Regions from separate parts of the Erwinia pyri genome, predicted to be linked through region 3. Evidence: predicted binding sites of a transcription regulator. Region 3 holds the regulator's gene; each other region holds the start of a gene.

Region 1 (7,212 bases), 220 kb from region 3:
GAGCGTTATTCCACGCCGCTTCCCAGCAGCAAAAGATACTGCCAGGGTTGCGCTCATCCAGCACAAAAAAGTTGAACAGCTGCGGCATCGCCAGCCGGTCATTCAGCGTCCAGAACAGCTCGCCGGTGCTGGTGAGATTGAGCGGAACGCGCAGTTCGTCATCATGGGTGCTGCGAACCGGCATCAGCGACAGCCGGTTGGTCACGTCGAGCACCCGCGCTATATTTTCGGCACGCTCTAAATAGCGCGCCATCCAGTAGAGGCCACTGGCTGTGCGACTCAGCATGCGTCATCCTCCAGAACCCAGGTATCTTTCGTGCCGCCGCCCTGCGATGAGTTCACCACCAGCGACCCTTCCGTCAGCGCCACGCGGGTCAGCCCGCCCGGCACCAGACGGATCTCCGCGCCGCTGAGGGCAAAAGGTCTGAGGTCGATATGGCGCGGTGCCAACCCCTGCGCCACAAACGTGGGACAGGTAGAGAGCGCCAGGGTATGTTGCGCAATGTAGTTTTGCGGCCTGGCAATCAGCAACGAGCGAAACGCCTCAAGCTGCTTCTGGCTGGCGACCGGGCCAATCAGCATGCCGTACCCGCCAGCGCCGTGAACCTCCTTCACCACCAATTTTGGCAGATTTGCCAGCACCCAGGAGAGTTCGTCAGGCCGACGGCACTGCCAGGTTGGCACGTTATTCAGGATCGGCTCCTCCGCAAGGTAAAACCTCACCATATCCGGCACGTAAGGATAGATCGATTTATCATCAGCCACGCCAGCGCCGATAGCGTTTGCCAGCACCACGTTTCCGGCGCGATAAACGGAAAGCAGCCCCGGTACGCCCAGCATCGAATCGGCCCGGAAGGCGAGCGGATCGAGAAAAGCATCATCCACGCGGCGATAGATCACGTCCACTTTGCAGGGGCCTGCGGTGGTACGCATCATCACGGCGCCATCCTTCACGAAGAGATCGGCACTCTCTACCAGCTCAACGCCCATTTGCTGCGCCAGGAAACTGTGCTCGAAATAGGCGCTGTTAAAGCGGCCCGGCGTCAGTACCACCACTATCGGATCGTTTACTGGCGAGCTTTCACGCAGGGTTTGCAACAGATGCGAGGGGTAACGTTCAACGGGGGCAATACGCTGCTGCGCGAACAGCTCCGGATAGAGCCGCATCATCATTTTGCGGTTTTCCAGCATGTAGGAGACGCCGGAGGGGGTACGCAGATTATCCTCCAGCACGTAGTATTCGCCATCGCTGTTGCGAACCATATCGACGCCGCAGATGTGGGCATAGATATCACGGTGCAGGTTAATGCCCTGCATACAGGGCTGATACTGATCGTTTACCAGCACCTGCTCCGCCGGAACGATCCCCGCTTTGAGGATCTGCTGATCGTGATAGATGTTGTGCAGAAAGGCGTTAAGCGCCTGAACGCGCTGACGGATGCCTTTATCCAGCATCGCCCACTCGCTGGCGGGGATGATCCTCGGCACGCTGTCAAACGGGATCAGCCGCTCGGCACCGCCATCCTGGCCATAGACATTGAAGGTGATCCCTACGCGGTGAAACAGCAGTTCAGCCTCTTCCCGCTTGCGGGCGATAGCCTCCCGATCGGCTTTTTGCAGCCAGTGCCAGTAGTCGCGATAGTGCGGGCGATGCTGACCGTTTCCCAGCAGCATTTCATCATAAAAGGGGGATGCTGCCTGATAGCCTTGATTCATGATTTCCCTTCCACTGTCGGTGAACTCATTACTGAATTGCACAAACCGTGCCAGTTGCCGGGCAGAAGGCGCAAGTCTGTGGCGGCTGCAACACTTTGCTGATTAATTTTGGCGTCAGGAGGTCTGACGTAAAGGTGGGAACAGAGTGAAAAAGCAGAAGCGCACCAAATCAGTGCGTTCCGCTGCGGCGATTAATGGGTTTCCAGCGGGTGCCAGATTTCGGTGACGGCACCTTCCCCACCGGTAATGGGATCGTGCTGAGGCATGGGAACCCGCTTAATTTCTGCTACAGCCTGGTCCAGCGGTTCCTGCTCGTCACGGCGGGTTTCTGGCTGCATTACGCGTGGGTAAGCGCCTACGGCAAAGAAATCCTCGCTGGCGGCCAGCTGCTGATGACCAACGCCTGCCGGGATCAGCACCGCATCGCCCGCATAGAGAGTTACCGCCCTGCCCGTTTCTCCGCCAAACAGGATCTGCGCCCATCCGGCGGCAATGCCCAGCAGTTCATGGGTATTGGGATGATAGTGGGTATAGGGGAAAATCGGATAGCGCCAGCGTGGCAGCCACTGATGGCTGGCGAAAAGGTCTTCAAAAAAGCGGGCCATATCTTCCACTTCCTCAGAGGCGACCTGAGGATAGATGATCAGCGGCAGGGGATTATTGGGTACGCCGCTGGCAGGCTGAAACGTCATATATTGCGGATTAGTCGAGGTCCCGGACGAGAAGGTTCCGGCGGCAAACGACATCAGAGTAAGCAAACAACCAGATTGCGGCAGCATACGCCGTCTCCTGCAGGGGGAAAGTGTTAATCAATTGTGGCAAATAATAGAGGATTTGCAACGTCGCCAGCAGAGGAGCGATCACATAACTCACTAATTTAACGGAACTTAACTCAAATCAATCCCGTTAACGCGCTTCTGGCGTTCCCGCTTTGTTGCCGAGACGCTTCTGCCGCTGCGGGTTCAGAACAGAAACCGATAAACTGTTATAGCCAGATGGTGAATAACTGTGACTGCTAAGGGTTTGCGTTTTGTGGTCTACTGGCGGTAGTCACGAATGAGGTGAAAAAAATGGAAGATGTAAAACAGATATTACTGCGCGAGATCGACACGTTAAACCGCGAAGAGAAGCGCGATAACAAGCCGCGCTTTAGCTTTACGTTTCTTAAAAATCATCCCGGGTTGTGGGCATCAATGTATGTCTGCTATGCGCTGACCGTGGCGCTGATCTTCACCACGGAATTCCTCGGCTGGCCTGCCTTCTGGGGAGCGACGATTTTTGTCCTGCTGATGAGCGGCCTGATGCTGCTGGACGTCAATCCGCGCTACCGGTTTGAGGATATCGACACATTGGATCTGCGCGTCTGCTACAACGGCGAATGGTATTATGACCGTACGCTTTCCGAACAAGCGGTGCAGGAGATCCTTACCAGCAGCAAAGTGACCGACTCCGTTAAGCAGGGCATTAAAAAACTGCTTTCGCTGAAGGGCAAAGTCGATTTTTATGACGTCTACCACCTCACCTGGGGTCAGAAACGCGCCTCTACCGTCTGATTCCGTCAGGGCCAGCTTGCTGGCCCTGTTGCTATCCTCTTTCCCTGAAACCTGCCTGTCATAACAACAACGTCATGGCTCAGCCCGCACTCAGAGCATCTCCGCGATCAACCCGCCTAACATAGCCACTGCCGCTTCCTGCGTCTCCCCCCACTCCCAGGAGGCATTAAAGCGGAAATAGTTGGCGTACTGCTCGCCAGAAGAGAACATCTTACCGGGTGCAATACTGATATTAAGATCCAGCGCGCGGTAATAGAGTTCGGTGGTGTTGACCTGTCGTGGCAGCTCAATCCAGAGAAAATAGCCGCCCTGGGAATCATTGATTCTGGCTTCGCCGGGCAGATGACGCTTCAGCGACTGCCGCGCCTGATTCTTGCGCTGCTCCAGCACCAGCCGCAGCCTGCGCAGATGGCTGTCGTAGCTGCGGGTCATCAGATAGTTCGCCAGCGCCAGCTGCATCGGCGCGCTGGTAGAGAGGGTGCTCATCAGCTGCAGACGCTGGATACGCTGTGCGTGCTGCCCGGCCGCTACCCAGCCAACGCGAAAGCCCGCTACCAGGTTTTTCGAAAATGAGGAGCAGTGCAGCACGCTTTGCTGCTGCTCAAACGCTTTCGCCGGCAGCGGCTTTTCACTGCCAAACCAGAGCTCGCTGTAGACATCATCTTCAATCAGCGTCACCTGATGCTGCGTCAGAATCGAGACCAGCCGCTGCTTCTTCTCTTTGCTGAGCGTATGCCCCACAGGATTCTGCTGGTTGGTCATCATCCAGCAGGCTTTGACTGGCCAGCGCTCCAGCGCCCGCTCCAGCTCCTCCAGATCCATGCCGTGCTGCGGATCGGTGGCAATAGCGACCGCCTTCAGCTTCAGCCGTTCTATTACCTGCAGCGCGCCATAAAAGCAGGGGTTCTCAATGGCCACCCAGTCGCCAGGTTCGGTGACCGCCTGCATGCTCAGATTCAGCGCTTCCATTGCGCCGTTAGTGATAACAATCTCCTCCGGCGAAACCTGAATGCCCTGCAGGGCATAGCGCTGCGCCAGCGTTTTGCGCAAGGCTTCGTTACCGGGCGGCAGGTTATTCAGCGCATCGGCTGGTTTAAGCGTGTGGGAAACGGCAGAGAGCGAGCGCATAAGCTGGCGCTGCGGAAACAGTTCGGGATCGGGGAAGGCGGAGCCAAACGGCAGGATATGCGGATCGCGGCACGCCTGCAGCACATCAAAGATAAATTCGTTGATATCGACCGATTCCGCCAGCTGCACCTTCTGGTGGCTGGCGGGCTGGCTGAGAAACTCCGCTCGCGGGGCCACGTAGTAGCCCGACTGCGGCCGGGACTGGATCCAGCCCTGGCTCTCCAGCACCTGATAGGCGTGCATCACCGTCATCAGGCTCATGCCGCTCAGGGCGGCTTGCTCACGCAGGGAGGGCAGTTTTTCCCCGGGCAGCCAGATTTCCTGAGAAATCTGCTGCTGGAGCCGATCGATAAGCTGCTGGTATTTTGCCAAAACTGTTACATATCCAGGTCGGGTATCCGGCAACTATTATAGGTGCGATGCGGCAGATTAAACAGCGTCCTGCATCGTTGCTACCCGCTCTTTTTTAAGCGAAGGCAGGACTTCCCTCTCCGTTTCACCGACGTAGTGCTTCAGATCAGGGACCTGGTCAGGCGGGATCGGCCTTCCCAGCAGATAACCCTGTAGCGAATTGCAGCCCAGGCTGGTCAGGAAAGCCTGCTGCTCCGCTGTTTCCACGCCTTCGGCCACCACTTTCAGATTCAGCGTCTGCGCCAGAGCCACAATGGCGGTGACAATGGTGGCATCTTCACTGTGCGCCTGCAGTTCGTTCACGAAAGCGCGGTCAATCTTCAGCTCGCTTGCCGGCAGACGTTTCAGATACAACAGACTCGAATAGCCGGTGCCGAAATCATCGATCGAAGCCTTCACGCCCAGGTCGGTAAGCTGGGTAAGAATACGAATGCTCTCATCCGGATCGCGCATGGCGGTAGTCTCAGTCACTTCCAGCGTCAGCAATTCCGCAGGTATATGGTGCGTTTCCAGCGCCTTCAACACCGTCTCTACCAGCCCCGGCTGCTCAAACTGCAGCGCTGAGAGGTTGACGGCTACCGACCAGTGCGGGTTGCCCTGCAGATGCCAGACGCGCAGCTGACGGCAGGCTTCATTGATCACCCAGTTGCCAATGCTGACGATCAGACCGGTTTTTTCAGCAATCGGCAGGAACACGTCCGGAGAGAGCAGGCCGCGCTGCGGATGCTCCCAGCGGATAAGCGCTTCAAAGCCCAGAATTGGACCCTGCGGTGCACAGAACTTTGGCTGGTAGAAGAGACGCAGTTCGTTATGCTGCTGCGCCGCCCAGAGATCGTTAATCAGCTGAAGCTGGTTCTGCGCCAGGGTGTTCATCGAGGGCTGGAAAAAGCTGTAGCCATTACGGCCATTATTTTTGGTGTGGTACATCGCCGCATCGGCGTTGAACATCAGCTCGCGTTCATCTTCGCCATCGCCCGGGAAAACGGCGATGCCGATACTCAGCGACACCACCAGCTCATAACGGGAGATAGCAAACGGCCGGTCAATAGCTTTTACCAGCATATCGGCAGTGGTGGCTGCATCGTTGGGCTCGTTGATCTCCACCAGCAGCACAAACTCATCACCGCCAAGCCTTGCCAGCGTGTGATGCTCTTTCAGCAGACTTTTCATTCTGTCGGTGACGGCCACCAGCAGATTGTCCCCAATATGGTGACCAAAAGCGTCGTTGACCGCCTTAAAGCCGTCAAGATCCATAAACATCAGCGCAAAGGAGGTGCCTTCCCGCACGGCTTTATTTATCGCCTGGTCGAGCCGGTCTTCCAGCAGGATGCGGTTTGGCAGACGGGTAAGGTTATCGTGAAGCGCCAGCTGAGCCAACTCACGGTTAGCATCCGCCAGCGATGAAGCGAGCACCGACGTCCGCGCCTGTAGCCGCGCATCCAGGGTGGAGACAACCAGCGTGATACCCAGAATCGACAGCGTGACCACCACTACCACCACCGCCAGCCAGTTACTGTTGACGCCCATTTCTGTTGCCTGGCTCCCCATCGGGAAGGAGGCCGCGGCCATGCCGGTGTAGTGCATCCCTGCAATCGCCGCGCCCATCACCGTCGCCGCGCCAGCGCGCAGCAGGGCCACCCCGCCGCCGCCCTGGCGAAGCTTAAATGCCAGCCACAAAGCGGCCGTGGAGGCGACCAGCGCAATCACCACCGAAAGGATGATCCAGTTCCAGTTCCAGACGATACCCGGCTCAAACATCAGTGCGGCCATGCCGGTATAGTGCATGGCGACTACGCCGCTACCCAGTACCAGCGCCCCGATCATCAGACGGTGAAGCGGCAGCTCGCCATAACAGACAATCCACAGCGCGAAGACGGAGGCCGCTACGGCAATTACCATGGATATAATGGTCAAGGTGGGATCGTAACTCATCACCATCGCCATATTCATCGCCAGCATGCCGATAAAATGCATCGACCAGATGCCCACACCCATAGCGAACCCGCCGCCGATTAGCCAGATTTGAGCAACTTTGCCCGTCGAGGTGGCGACCCTGCCCGCCATATCCAGCGCGGTATAGGAAGCCAGGAAGGCAACAAAAATGGAGACAATGACCAGCAGCTGGTCGTAGGAGCTCATAAGCATAGGGAAATCTCGGGTGCTGATGCCATATCTGGCGCCGTGTAGTTAAACAAAATTGCTGAAAAAACCCGCCTTCAACGATCACGGTATCGGCTAAAGAACAGCCAACTTTATGCCCTCAAAAATAAAGCCAGACCGGCCGTGATAATAAACCCGGTAAATAAAATGATATCCCTATAATTTATATCGCTTATCGATCGTTAGTACCTGCAGATGAACATAGCATTGCCTCTTTTTTTTAAGAAGCCTTAAATAAGATAAG
Region 2 (7,212 bases), 1.6 Mb from region 3:
ATATTGATGAAGATGAGACCACCACTGAAACCGTGAATTTCGAGTACCAGCCGGGACAACTGATTTTTGATTTCATTCAAACCGAGCAGTCAACGTCAGCGGATGAATTGTAATAGTGCGTAATACCATCCAAATAAAACCGATGACGTTATATTTTTTAATATTTTTAGGTTAAGGTTAATTATCGCTTCCTGGCATACTACACGCTGAAAGCCCGCGCTAACGGCATCTTTCACTCGCTATGGAGGGGAAAAAGATGGACGAATACTCACCAAAAAGGCATGATATCGCCCAGCTGAAATTCGTGTGTGAAAATTTGTATGATGAAAGCCTGGCAACGTTAGGTGACAGTCATCATGGCTGGGTTAACGATCCTACATCTGCAGTCAATTTACAGCTCAACGATTTGATTGAGCATATTGCTGCCTTTACCATGAATTACAAAATCAAACATATCGAAGATAGTGACTTGATTAGTCAGATAGATGAATATCTCGATGATACATTTATGCTGTTCAGTAATTACGGCATTAATGTTCAGGATTTGCAGCGCTGGCAAAAATCAGCGAAACGCTTGTTCAACATTTTCGCAGAGGAATGCGCTCTCGTGCCGATACAGACGAGCCATTCATTTTAGCAACCCTTTATTTTTTCTACGGTTTAACAATGACAGATAAACTCCTTACTAAAACTGATTATCTGATGCGTTTAAGACGGTGTCGTTCTATTGACACGCTTGAGCGGGTGATCGAAAAAAACAAATACGAATTATCCGATAATGAACTGGCCGTATTTTATTCTGCGGCGGATCACCGTCTGGCTGAACTGACGATGAATAAGCTTTACGATAAAATACCGGTATCCGTCTGGAAATTCGTTCGCTAAGGTTTGTTTGATAAGAAAGATAAGGCTGGCAGGTAAAGCAGAATTGGGTGGGGGCCCTGCCAGCTACATCCCGGCACACGCGTCACCTGCTGCGGCTGCTTCCTTCCGGATCTGACCGAGTTCACAAGTTAGCATTGCGGGAGAACCAACCGGGCCCCCATTGAGTGCTCCATCAGATGGAGCGAGGGCATTATCAATGAAGGCTCAGGCAATTGCAAGCCTGTGTCGGATGACCGTTGCTTTCTTGTGCAAATCCCTTCTCTCTGCTATCTGCTTGTTTTCAAAGCCGATGCATCGCGGTATAAGCAGAGTCTGGTAACTTTATGAAATCGCTTCAGATGTTCTGTCGTTTCGATTATTGTTGAGATCGAATCAGGGAGAATTTATGGATCACTTCGATACTTTTCAGCAGCGCATCTACCAAATTCTTGCCGCTATCCCCGCCGGTAAAGTCACCACATACGGCGATATCGCCCGTCTGGCGGGATCTCCACGAGCGGCCCGACAGGTAGGCGGCGTACTCAAACGCCTGCCAGAAGGCAGTAAACTTCCCTGGCATCGGGTTATCAACAGGTTGGGCAAAATCTCTTTAACGGGTGACAATCTGGATCGGCAGCGTCATGCTCTGCTTCAGGAAGGCATTGATGTCAGCGCGGAAGGGAAAGTGGCGCTCAGCCGCTATCGCTGGGAAGGATAACCGCCCCCGCAGGGGCGGAAAAGCTTACATTGAGCTTGGCGCAGGTACCGATGAGGAAGGGGTAATCTGCGTTGGCGAAGTTGAAGGTACGGTGGTCACCGCCCCGCTTTGCGTCGGCATAGCCCTCGAAGGGACCGGAACCAGTAACAACTCCTGCTTATTACCGCCGTTATTAATCACCGGTTTGACGTTATCGGTAATAAACATCATTTTACCGTCCACCGTAATCGCCGCGCTCAGCAGAATGCGCGCGTTTGGCTGAATATCAGCCGGGTTGAACGGCAGAATAAACTTGAAAGGCGCCTGCTTGCCATCCGTCCTGACTGCACGTTGTGACAGAACTTTTGAAGGCTGATCGGCTATAGAAGCATCAGAGAGCGTGACGGTCAGGACCGCATCCGGTGGCAGCGCCACGCGCTGGCGGATATAAACAGTACCACTCACGTTAGGCTGCCGTAGCGTGGCCTGCTCACCCGCTACCTGAGAAGCCAGCGTGGCCGTAGGTACGTCCCTCCCTTTATCAGCACATCCTGAGAGTGCAACCGCCAGCGCGGCACCCGTTAACATTGGCCAGACTTTCATTGATTTAATCTCCTTGCTATCAATGTAGAGGTTGATGTTTCTGTTAGCCTGAAGAGCAGCGGTTTGCTGCCCTGTTGCCTTTAATTCTGGCACAAGTTACTGATCTTTGCCTGGCACCCTTTTTATCCTCCTTTAAGCAAAGATAATTTTTGCTGACCCGTTGACCTTAACTGGTCGGATCTCGCACACTGAAGGCAAGACGATCAATGAGGATGGCCGCCATGAGTCAGGCTTTGCAAAACCTGTTAAATCTGTTGAATCTGGAAAAGCTGGAAGAGGGGCTGTTCCGCGGCCAGAGCGAAGACCTGGGATTGCGCCAGGTGTTTGGTGGTCAGGTGGTCGGTCAGGCGCTCTGTGCGGCAAAACAGACCGTGCCAGCGGACCGGATCATTCACTCTTTTCACAGCTATTTTTTACGTCCCGGCGACAGTCAGAAAGCGATTATCTATGATGTGGAAACGCTGCGTGACGGACAAAGCTTCAGCGCCAGAAGGGTCAGCGCAGTGCAGAATGGACATCCCATCTTTTACATGACCGCGTCATTTCAGGCGCCGGAAAGCGGATTTGAGCATCAAAAATTGATGCCGGAAGTATCCGGGCCAGATAACCTGACCAGCGAAAGCGAGATGGCCAGGCAGTTAGCCCACTTCATTCCAGAAAGAGCGCGCGAGAAGTTCCTCTCTGAAAAGCCTTTTGAGATCCGCCCGGTGAAGTTTCACAACCCGTTAAAGGGTCATGTGGATGAGCCGACCCGGCATGTCTGGATCCGTGCCAACGGCACCATGCCGGCAGATAAGCGGATCCATCAATATCTGCTGGGCTATGCCTCAGACTTCAATTTTCTGCCGGTGGCGCTGCAGCCGCATGGTAAAGGATTCCTGGAGCCTGGTATGCAGGTCGCCACTATCGACCACTCAATGTGGTTCCACCGCCCTTTCGACCTGAATCAGTGGCTGCTCTACAGCGTGGAGAGTACCTCTGCTTCCAGCGCCAGAGGGTTTGTTCGCGGGGAGTTTTATACGCAGGATGGCACGCTGGTTGCCTCTACCGTGCAGGAAGGAGTGATGCGCCTCCGCGAAGCGAAACAGCCATAAAAAAACGGCTCCCGAGGGAGCCGTTCTTCTTTATCTTCTTTCAGCCAGTCTGTTACTGGTTATAAGCATTCTCGCCGTGGCTGTTCACGTCCAGACCTTCACGTTCCTGATCTTCCGGAACACGCAGACCAACAATCATATCTGCCACTTTGAAGGCGACAAAGGCAACCACGCCGGTCCAGACGATGGTGACGCCTACGCTGAACAGCTGGATCCAGACCTGATGGCCCATCGTCACACCCTCTGCGTACCCCACGCCACCCAGTGAAGAGGAAGCGAAGACGCCGGTGAGAATACAGCCAACGATGCCGCACACGCCGTGCACGCCGAACACATCGCAAGGGTCATCAACACGCAGCCATTTCTTCAGGGTGGTCACACCCCAGATACCAGCCAGACCACCCACGATACCGATAATCAGTGCACCGCCCACGCCGACATAGCCACAGGCTGGGGTGATAGCGACCAGACCGGCAATCACGCCAGAGCAGACGCCCAGCAGTGAAGGCTTGCCGCGCAGCGCCCACTCACCGAAGGTCCAGCTCAGCATCGCGCCTGCGGTAGCCATTACGGTGTTAATAAAGGCCAGACCAGCGATTTCGTTGGCTGCACTGGCAGAGCCAGCGTTGAAGCCAAACCAGCCCACGTACAGGATGGCGGTGCCGGTAAAGACCATTGGCAGGTTATGGGGCTTGAAGGCTTCTTTACCGAAGCCAGCGCGTTTGCCTACCAGGTAAGCACCCACCAGTCCCGCAACAGCAGCATTGATATGTACAACAGTACCGCCAGCGAAGTCCAGCGCGCCGTCCTGAGCCAGCAGACCGCCTGACCAGACCATGTGCGCGATAGGCAGATAAGAGAAGGTCAGCCAGATAGCCACAAAGATCAGCACGGCGGAGAAGCGAACGCGTTCAGCGATAGCCCCTACAATCAGCCCCACGGTGATACAGGCGAATGAGGCCTGGAATGAGACGTGGATATATTGATAGAAGGTACCCACCAGCGCCGTCAGCTGAATGTTTTTCAACATAGCCATGCTGAAGCCGCCAAAGAAGGCGTTACCTTCACTGAAAGCCAGCGAATAGCCATAAACCATCCATAAAACGCAGACCATAGCGAAGGTCACGGCAACCTGGGTCATCATGGAGAGAACGTTTTTAGCGCGGATTAAACCGCCGTAAAACAGGGCGATGCCTGGTAAAGTCATAAACAGCACCAGGGCGGTGCAGATCATCATAAAGGCGTTATCGGCTTTATCAGCCACTGCGGGTGCCGCAGCCATCGCAAGCGAGGGTAATAATGCCAGGCTGGCGAGGCCGAATGTAGCAATTTTTTTATTCATTTTATCCCATCCCATCACTATTCTTAGCCCCTACAGCGCAGCTTCGTCCGTTTCGCCAGTGCGAATACGGATGACACGCTGCAGTTCCGCAACAAAAATCTTACCGTCACCAATTTTGCCGGTGTAGGCCGCCTTGCTGATGACATCAACCACTTCATCAAGCTGGTCATCTGCAATGGCAACGTCTATTTTTACTTTTGGCAGGAAGTTCACGCTGTACTCAGCACCGCGATAAAGTTCTGCATGCCCCTTCTGGCGACCAAAACCTTTTACTTCGGTAACGGTAAGCCCTTGAATACCGATAGAGGACAATGCTTCACGCACGTCTTCCAGCTTAAACGGTTTGATTACCACGGTAACCAGCTTCATACGATCCCCTCCAGGTATTGAAAATGGTTGATGCGCCCGACACGGAGGGATTAAAGCAAAGGCTGTGCCATAAATTATAAAATGGCATTTTTCAGACGATTAGTCAGTCCGGCTCTGAGTTTCTTACCTGCATTCTCCTCACACCAGCCAGGCCACAATGAAATCCGGGCAGAAAAAACGCACCATTATGGTGCGTTACGCTTTAATTCTGTGCAGAAGGCGGATTTGAGGGGATCTTTCGCCTGATTGTGGTGCAGCGAAGCGGTAGGAAATTACGCTTCTTCGCCCGCTTCCAGCTCTTCGCCAGCCTGCTGTAACTGGTACATCTGCCAGTAGCGGCCCTGTTTTTCCAGCAGCGCCTGGTGGCTACCCTGTTCCACAGCACATCCACGGTGCAGAACCAGAATGGTATCAGCCTCAACAATCGTGGAAAGGCGGTGGGCGATCACTACCAGCGTGGTCTGTTTACGCACGGCTTTCAGCGCTTTTTGAATCGCCTGTTCAGTACCAGAATCGATATTAGCCGTCGCCTCATCCAGGATAAGGATCTGCGGCGCAGCCACCAGTACCCGAGCCATCGCCAGCAGCTGCTTCTGGCCGACGGAGAGATTATTCCCCTGCTCGCCCAGCCGGGTATGGATGCCGTTGGCAAGGCTGCGGGCGAGTTCGGCGAGCTGCACCGTTTCCAGCGCCTGCCACACCGCCTCCTCGCTGATGTCACGGCCCAGAGTGATATTGGCGAAAAAGGTATCCGCCAGCACCACCGGGTCCTGCTGAACCATCGCCACGCCCTGACGTAACATACTGTGGCTGAGCTGGCTGAGGGGTCTGCCATCCAGAGAGATCTCGCCGTGACGTATCGGGTAGTAGCCCATCATCAGGTTGGCCAGCGTGCTTTTACCGCTGCCCGTGTGCCCCACCAGCGCAACAAAATGACGCGAGGGCACATGGAGCGAGATATCACTTAATACATTGCGCTCGTCACGATAGGCAAAGGTTAGCCCTTTGATCTCTACCTCGCCCGAGGCGAGAGGCCGGGTATCCGCACCATAATGCTGACGGGGCGCGTCGATCAATTCAAAAATTCGTTCCCCGGCAACCACCGCCTGTTGCAGCATAGACTGCTGCGTGGTGAGTTCGATCAGCGGTTCATTAAGGCGGCCCAGGTAATTGATAAAGGCATAGAGTACACCAACCTTTATGCTGCCTTCAGCCGAGAAGCCAAACAGCATCATCAGCCCGCAAAGGATCATGGCAGAGAACAAACTCAGAAGCGGACGCAGTAAAAAGCCATCCAGCTTCAGCGTTTCCATTCTCGCCAGATAGTGTGACCGGCTCGCCTCTCCCATCCGCTCACCAAAGCGGGCCTGCTGGCGAAACTGCTGGATCACGCTCATGCCGTTAATCACTTCATTGAAGCCATTGTTAATATCAGCTAGATAGCTGCGCATCCGACGAACAATGGGGGTGCTGTAACGCTGATAGATCAGCATCACCGTCACCACCGCAGGGAAGATCGCAATCGCTACCAGCGCCATACGCCAGTCAAGGCTGAACATCGCCACCAGCATCGCGCCAATCAACGCTGCGCTGCGTAAAACTGTCGCCACCACTGTGACATAAAGATCGCGGACCACTTCAGTATCATTGGTGACGCGCGAGATAATCTGCCCTACTGGCTGAGTATCAAAAGCGCTTAACGGCTGGCGCAGCGCGGCATCCATCACGTCCATTCGCAGCTGCTGAACCACGCCCACCGCCGCCTGGTTAAACAGTAACGCCTGCCAGTAGTGCAGCGAAGCCGCCAGGATTTGCAACAGAATGAAGCTGACCGCCAGCCCTGCTGCCAGCCCCAGCGGCATGCGGTGTTTAGCCACCATATTATCAATAAAGTAGCTGACCAGAACCGGGCCAAGCACCTCGGCCGCCGCCGCAATCCACAGCAGCAGCACGGCCAGGCCCAGGGATTTTCGCCACGGGGAACCATAGCTTAAAAGACGTTTAAGGGTGGGCCAGAGTTGGGTCATTTTAGCCATGAGGGACCCCCTTTTCGCTCTCTTCATCATCCAGTGCCGCTTCAAGCTGCTGATAGCGGTACATATCCTGATACCATCCTGGCGCAGCCGCCAGCTGCTCATGCTGCCCTCGCTGTGCCACACCGCCTTTTTGCATCACCAGGATTTCGCTGGCTTCCGTCAGGGCAGATAAACGGTGCGCGCTTATGATTACTGTTCTTCCCTGCC
Region 3 (7,212 bases):
ATCAGGCTGCTGATCTGTGATGTTGACGGCGTGATGTCGGATGGCGTGATTTATCAGGGCAATAATGGCGAAGAGCTGAAGGCGTTCAACGTTCGCGATGGTTACGGTATCCGCTGCCTGCTGACCTCCGATGTGGAGGTCGCCATTATCACTGGCCGTAAAGCAAAACTGCTGGAAGATCGCTGTGCAACGCTCGGGATTACGCATCTTTACCAGGGACAAACCGATAAGCTTTTGGCCTTCCGCGAACTTCTGGATACACTAGCACTTCGCCCCGAACAGGTGGCATATATTGGCGACGACCTGATTGACTGGCCGGTGATGGCGGAATCGGGTCTTAGCGTCGCCGTGGCTGATGCCCATCCGGTTCTGCTGCCCCGTGCAAACTATGTCACTCGCATTGCGGGCGGACGCGGAGCCGTTCGTGAGATTTGCGATCTGATTTTGATGGCACAGGACAAGTTTGATGAAGCCAAAGGGCAGTCTGTATGAGTAAAACCAGACGTTGGATTACGTTGTTACTGGCGCTGGTGGCCATCGTGCTGATCGGCTGGAACCTGGCGGGACCGGACGATAACGGAACGTCGGTTGCCGGCAACGATCAGGAACCCACCTATACCAGCCAGACCTCTAATACGGTGGTTTACAACCCGCAGGGCGCCCTGAGCTACAAGCTTGTCTCCGATAAAGTCACCTATTTTTCCGCAGAAGCCGTCAGCTGGTTCGATAACCCGGTGATGACCACCTACGATGAAAATAAAATTCCGACCTGGTCCGTGCGTGCCGACAAAGCCAAACTGACCAATGACCGTATGCTCTATCTCTATGGTCACGTTGAGGTCAACAGCCTGACGCAAGACGCTCAACTTGAGCGGATTAAGACCGATAATGCCGTAGTAAACCTCGTGACGCAGGATGTCACATCGGAAGATCAGGTGACGCTTTATGGCCGTAGCTTTAACTCTACGGGGATGAAGATGCGTGGAAATTTACGGAAGAAAACTGCCGAGTTGATTGAAAAGGTCAAAACCTCTTATGAAATCCAAAATGAAAAATAATCTTAAGTTTCTGACGCTCGGCCTGCTGCTGGCTGCCAGTCTTCCAGCCCTGGCGCTGACCGGAGACTCCGAAAAGCCGGTCAATGTTGACTCAGAAAATCAGGCTCTCGATATGCAGGGCAACGTGGCGACCTTTACGGGTAACGTCATTGTCACCCAGGGTTCGATCAAAATCACCGCGGATAAAGTGGTCGTCACCCGTCCTGGCGGCGACAGCAATAAAACTATCGTGGATGCCTATGGCAACCCGGCCACCTTCTATCAGCTGCAGGATGATGGTAAACCGGTGAAAGGCCATGCGCAGAAAATGCATTACGAGCTGGCGAAAGACTTTGTCGAGCTGACGGGTAACGCTTATCTGGAGCAGCTCGACAGCAACGTGAAGGGCGACCGCATCACCTATCTGGTAAAAGAGCAGAAGATGCAGGCTTACGGCAGCAGCGGCAAGCGCGTAACCACGGTGCTGGTCCCTTCTCAGCTGCAGGATAAAGGCACCCAGTCCTCCGGACAAAAAAAGAGTAACTAATCAGCTATGGCTACTTTAATTGCGGAAAACCTGGCGAAGGCTTACAAAGGCCGACGCGTGGTCGAAGATGTCAGTTTACAGGTCAAATCCGGCGAGATTGTTGGCCTGCTTGGCCCTAACGGCGCGGGCAAAACCACCACGTTTTACATGGTGGTAGGCATTGTGCCGCGTGATGCGGGCCGCATCATTATTGATGACGAAGATATCAGTATTCTGCCGCTGCACGCTCGTGCACGCCGCGGGATTGGTTATTTGCCGCAGGAAGCGTCGATTTTTCGCCGCCTGAGCGTCTACGACAACTTAATGGCCGTGCTGCAGATCCGCGAAGATCTGACTACTGAGCAGCGTGAAGATCGTGCCAACGAGCTGATGAATGAGTTCCACATTGAGCATCTGCGTAACAGTCTGGGGCAGGCGTTGTCAGGGGGAGAGCGTCGTCGCGTCGAGATCGCTCGCGCCCTTGCGGCCAACCCGAAATTCATTCTGCTTGATGAGCCTTTTGCAGGCGTCGATCCTATCTCCGTTATCGATATTAAAAAAATCATCGAGCACCTGCGCGACAGCGGGCTGGGCGTGCTGATCACCGATCACAACGTGCGTGAAACGCTGGCGGTGTGTGAGCGTGCCTATATCGTAAGCCAGGGGCATTTGATCGCACACGGCTCGCCAGAAGAGATTCTGGAGGATGAACAAGTTAAGCGAGTCTATTTGGGCGAAGAGTTCAGACTCTGATAAGGTGTTAAAACCCGGTAAGATTTTCGAGGAATCAGTATCCTGAATATGAAGCAAGGTTTGCAACTCAGGCTTAGCCAACAGCTTGCCATGACGCCACAACTGCAACAGGCCATCCGTCTGTTGCAGCTCTCTACGCTTGAACTACAGCAGGAAATTCAGCTGGCGCTGGAAAGTAACCCGTTGCTTGAACAAACCGACATTCATGAGGAAGTGGACGCGCGCGAGTATCAGGAGAAAGAGGCGCTGGATACCCGGGAAGCGCTGGAACAGAAGGATATGCCGGAAGAGCTTCCTCTGGATGCGACCTGGGATGAGATCTACACCGCCGGCACGCCTTCAGGCACCGGCACTGATTACCATGATGATGAGCTGCCGGTCTATCAGGGCGAAACCACGCAAACGCTACAGGACTACCTGATGTGGCAGGTTGAGCTGACGCCCTTTACCGAGACCGACCGGGCGATAGCGACCTCGATTGTTGATGCCGTGGATGAAACGGGTTATCTCACCGCCTCCCTGGAGGAGATCCTGGACAGCATCGGTAACGATGAGCTGAGCATGGACGAAGTGGAGGCGGTGTTAAAACGCGTCCAGCGCTTTGACCCGGTGGGCGTTTGCGCCCGCGATCTGCGTGATTGTCTGTTGGTGCAGCTTTCGCAGTTCGCTCCAGACGCGCCAAGCCTGAAAGAAGCACGGCTGATTGTCAGCGAACATCTGGATCTGCTGGCTAATCATGATTTCCGCAGCCTGATGCGCGTCACGCGGCTGAAAGAAGATGTGTTAAAAATGGCGATGCAGGTTATCCAGACGCTGGATCCGCGCCCTGGTCAGTCGATCAATACTACCGAGCCGGAATATGTCATCCCGGACGTACTGGTACGCAAAATGGGTCAGCGCTGGATGGTTGAACTCAATTCAGAGAGCGTGCCAAGACTAAAAATCAATCAGCAGTACGCTGCGCTTAGCGGGACCACCCGCAATGACAGCGACAGCCAGTTTATTCGCAGTAATCTGCAGGAAGCGAAATGGCTGATTAAAAGTCTGGAAAGCCGAAACGATACGCTGCTGAAAGTCACGCGTTGTATCGTCGATCAGCAGCAGGCCTTTTTCGAACAGGGCGAAGAGTTTATGCGCCCGATGGTGCTGGCCGACATTGCCAGCGCTGTAGAGATGCATGAATCCACTATTTCCCGCGTGACCACGCAGAAGTATCTGCACAGCCCACGCGGTATTTTTGAACTGAAGTATTTTTTCTCCAGTCACGTCAGTACCGAGGGAGGAGGCGAAGCTTCCTCCACGGCGATCCGTGCATTGGTTAAAAAATTAATCTCGGCGGAGAATCCCGCCAAACCTCTGAGCGACAGTAAGCTCACCACTCTGCTTTCCGATCAGGGGATCATGGTGGCGCGCCGTACCGTCGCGAAGTACCGAGAGTCTTTATCCATCCCGCCCTCAAACCAGCGTAAACAGCTGGTCTGAACGAACAGATAAGGAAGAGCATATGCAACTCAATATCACTGGCCATAAAGTGGAAATCACTGAACCATTACGGGATTTCGTTACCACCAAATTTGCCAAGCTGGAGCAATACTTTGACCATATCAACCAGGTCTACATTGTTCTGAAGGTCGAAAAGGTCACGCAGATAGCGGATGCTACGCTACATGTGAACGGCGGTGAGTTGCATGCCACCTCGGAAGAAAAAGATATGTACGCGGCGATCGACGGCCTGATGGATAAGCTGACGCGCCAACTTAATAAACACAAAGACAAGCTGAAGCAGCACTAAATTTCACTCAAACATTGATTATTTCTTCGTCACCCTTATTTAACAATGAGTGGTGACGTATGATAGCCGGCTCGTTTCCTTTCAGGAGCGGGCCGTTAATCAATCGGCCGTGCGGTCGTGCCTTAGCCCCCTCTCCCCTTCAGGGGTCAGAAAGGTTAAGTCATTTTGCCAGGCAGAAGTGAACACGTAAGTGAAACTATGATGAACAATGAATTAACACTGGAACTGAGCTCGGTCCTGAGCGTCTCCTGCACCCGCAGCGGCGTACATTGCCAGAGTAAGAAGCGGGCGCTGGAAATCATCAGCGAGCTGGCGGCTAAGCAGCTGAACCTTCCGCACCAGACCATCTTTGAAGCGATTCTGACTCGTGAACGCATGGGAAGTACCGGCATCGGGAATGGCATCGCTATTCCGCACGGCAAGCTGGTTGAAGATACCCTGCGTGCGGTAGGCGTTTTTATTCGCCTGGATCAGCCTATTGCTTTTGATGCTATTGATAATCAACCAGTGGATCTGCTTTTCGCCTTACTGGTGCCAGCCGATCAGTGCAAAACCCACCTGCACACGCTTTCGCTGGTAGCAAAACGTCTGGCGGATAAAACTGTCTGCCGTCGCTTACGCGCGGCCCAGACGGATGAAGAACTTTACGAAATCATGGCGGAAAGCCCTGAAGAGAGCCACTGATGCCACCGGGCTGGCTGATACCGGCTCATGGCAGCCTCTGGCCGACACGGGCGCCGGGTGAAAAGCCTGAGAACAGGCAAAATCGGGAGAATAAGTCATGGTGCTGATGATTGTCAGCGGTCGATCGGGATCGGGTAAATCTGTCGCCTTAAGAGCGCTGGAGGACATGGGCTTTTACTGCGTGGATAACTTACCCGTAGTTTTACTCCCTGAGCTGGCGAACTCTCTGGCCGACAGGAATATCTCTGCGGCGGTCAGCATCGACGTGCGCAACATGCCTGAGTCACCAGAAATTTTTGAGAAAGCCCTGACCAGTCTGCCGGCGTGTTTTTCACCTCAGCTGCTGTTTCTCGACGCCGATCGCAATACGCTAATCCGCCGTTACAGCGACACGCGCCGTCTGCATCCCCTCTCCAGCAAAAATCTCTCGCTGGAAAGCGCCATTGATGAAGAGAGCGATCTGCTCGAGCCCTTACGCTCGCGAGCGGATCTCATTGTCGATACTTCAGAGATGTCAGTACATGAGCTGGCTGAGATGCTGCGCACGCGTTTACTGGGCAAACGAGAGCGTGAGCTGACTATGGTGTTTGAATCCTTTGGCTTTAAGCACGGCATCCCTATTGATGCTGACTATGTCTTTGACGTTCGCTTTCTGCCGAACCCACACTGGGATCCTAAACTGCGCCCCATGACCGGTCTGGATCGACCCGTGGCTGCTTTCCTCGATCGTCACACTGAAGTCCATAACTTTATCTACCAGACGCGAAGCTACCTTGAACTGTGGCTGCCGATGCTGGAAACCAATAATCGCAGCTATCTTACCGTCGCCATCGGTTGTACCGGCGGCAAACATCGTTCTGTTTATATTGCCGAGCAGCTGGCTGATTACTTCCGCTCACGTGGAAAAAATGTGCAGTCCCGTCATCGTACGCTGGAAAAACGCAAATGACCGTCAGGCAAACCGTAGAGATCCAAAACAGGCTGGGAATGCATGCGCGCCCGGCAATGAAACTGTTTGAGCTGGTACAAAGTTTTGATGCCGAAGTGCTGCTGAGAAACGAAAGCGGTACCGAGGCGGAAGCCAGCAGCGTTATCGCCTTACTGATGCTCGATTCGGCAAAGGGAGGGCACATTGAAATTGAAGCTTCAGGTCCTCAGGAAGAGCAGGCGCTGAAAGCGGTTATTGAATTATTTAACGCAGGCTTCGACGAAGATTGATGGTATCAACAGGCATGAAGCACATATCATGCCTGCTGCACCCCGCCTACTTCAGCTTATGCTGAAGTAAGAACCCCTCGCCTCCAAGCTGCCGCATCTGACGTAAAATCCACTGCTGCCGCTGACGAACATAGCCTGAAGGCGCGCTGGCCCTGAAGCGGATGGGGTTGGGCAACACTGCCGCCAGCAACGCCGCTTCTGACATCGTCAACCGGCTTGCCGGTTTATGAAAGTAGCGCTGCGCAGCGGCTTCAACGCCAAAGACGCCTTCACCAAATTCGGCAACATTAAGATAAACCGTCAGGATACGCCTTTTCGTCCATACCGTTTCAATCCCCACCGTTAATCCCGCTTCCAGCCCCTTCCGTACCCAGCTTCTTCCATCCCATAAAAAGAGATTCTTGGCCGTTTGCTGGGAAAGCGTGGAAGCCCCACGGATCCTTCCGCCGCCTTCACTGTCCAGTACGGACTGAATGGCCTCTACATCAAAGCCCCAGTGGTCAGGAAACTTCTGGTCTTCCGAGGCGATAACAGCGAGCGGCATCCAGGGTGAAATGGCATCCATACTTACCCAGTCGGAGTGGGCGACATAACCGAAATCGCCCCTTAACAAGGCACCAGCCTGCCTTTCAGCCATCACTGCGGAGAAGGGAACCGGGAGAAAAGAGAAAAGAATAATCCCCGCAACCCAGAAACCCACCACGGTAAAAACAGCCCGTAGAAGCCAGGATTTAAGACGATGAAACCCCTTTTTTTGAGACGCTCTCATACAATAATATCCATAACTATCTTATCAATTCTCATCAGGGAAGCGCTCCGATCGCACCCGTTCTTGCAACGAATGCCCTCAGCAGATGAACGCTGTAAATAGCGTTCAGGCAGTTTATTCCCCAGCTTAATCCTAAATGTTCTATCTGCTTCAACCACTTCCGCACTTAAGGAATCGGTTCCATACCTGAAACGAACCTTTTTTCCCTGTTACGGTAAAGCGAATAATTACCGTTAAAGATGAAAAAGAATGATTTACAACGCTTATAAATTTCATGCGTAAGCTTTTGCAAAATTCATCTTAAGAGGGAGGAAACCCATTAAGAATCTCTACCCGACCTTTTAACATGCCCTTTTAACGGCTGATTTCTCCCGATTGTTAAAGCCGTTTAAAACGCCTGAATCAATCGGTCTTATCTTGTGTGAACGCTTCC

Evidence for each region. The regulator sigma-54, encoded in region 3, starts transcription at its own class of promoters, with help from an activator protein. The targets are predictions, from matches to a motif close to GTTGGCACANNTTTCGCTNT.
Region 1: the regulator sigma-54 is predicted to act here: its motif matches at 1,752-1,771, upstream of Q3V30_RS03520 (circularly permuted type 2 ATP-grasp protein).
Region 2: the regulator sigma-54 is predicted to act here: its motif matches at 5,022-5,041, upstream of glnK (P-II family nitrogen regulator).

What each region holds. Positions count from the first base shown of each region.
Region 1 is NZ_CP132353.1:743,026-750,237, reverse strand. Features, by position in the region: gene Q3V30_RS03525 (alpha-E domain-containing protein) at 1-286, opposite strand, end outside; gene Q3V30_RS03520 (circularly permuted type 2 ATP-grasp protein) at 280-1,716, opposite strand; gene Q3V30_RS03515 (cupin domain-containing protein) at 1,908-2,495, opposite strand; gene Q3V30_RS03510 (YlaC family protein) at 2,787-3,269, shown strand; gene Q3V30_RS03505 (aminotransferase-like domain-containing protein) at 3,360-4,769, opposite strand; gene Q3V30_RS03500 (putative bifunctional diguanylate cyclase/phosphodiesterase) at 4,827-6,953, opposite strand.
Region 2 is NZ_CP132353.1:3,402,606-3,409,817, forward strand. Features, by position in the region: gene Q3V30_RS16155 (hypothetical protein) at 1-113, shown strand, start outside; gene tomB (Hha toxicity modulator TomB) at 257-637, shown strand; gene Q3V30_RS16165 (HHA domain-containing protein) at 667-885, shown strand; RNA gene ffs (signal recognition particle sRNA small type) at 940-1,036, opposite strand; gene Q3V30_RS16175 (MGMT family protein) at 1,271-1,582, shown strand; gene Q3V30_RS16180 (YbaY family lipoprotein) at 1,607-2,164, opposite strand; gene tesB (acyl-CoA thioesterase II) at 2,386-3,258, shown strand; gene amtB (ammonium transporter AmtB) at 3,311-4,615, opposite strand; gene glnK (P-II family nitrogen regulator) at 4,631-4,969, opposite strand; gene Q3V30_RS16200 (SmdB family multidrug efflux ABC transporter permease/ATP-binding protein) at 5,242-7,005, opposite strand; gene Q3V30_RS16205 (SmdA family multidrug ABC transporter permease/ATP-binding protein) at 6,998-7,212, opposite strand, start outside.
Region 3 is NZ_CP132353.1:527,122-534,333, reverse strand. Features, by position in the region: gene kdsC (3-deoxy-manno-octulosonate-8-phosphatase KdsC) at 1-492, shown strand, start outside; gene lptC (LPS export ABC transporter periplasmic protein LptC) at 489-1,058, shown strand; gene lptA (lipopolysaccharide ABC transporter substrate-binding protein LptA) at 1,036-1,584, shown strand; gene lptB (LPS export ABC transporter ATP-binding protein) at 1,591-2,316, shown strand; gene rpoN (RNA polymerase factor sigma-54) at 2,365-3,798, shown strand; gene hpf (ribosome hibernation promoting factor) at 3,821-4,108, shown strand; gene ptsN (PTS IIA-like nitrogen regulatory protein PtsN) at 4,310-4,792, shown strand; gene rapZ (RNase adapter RapZ) at 4,890-5,741, shown strand; gene npr (PTS phosphocarrier protein NPr) at 5,738-6,010, shown strand; gene mtgA (monofunctional biosynthetic peptidoglycan transglycosylase) at 6,057-6,779, opposite strand.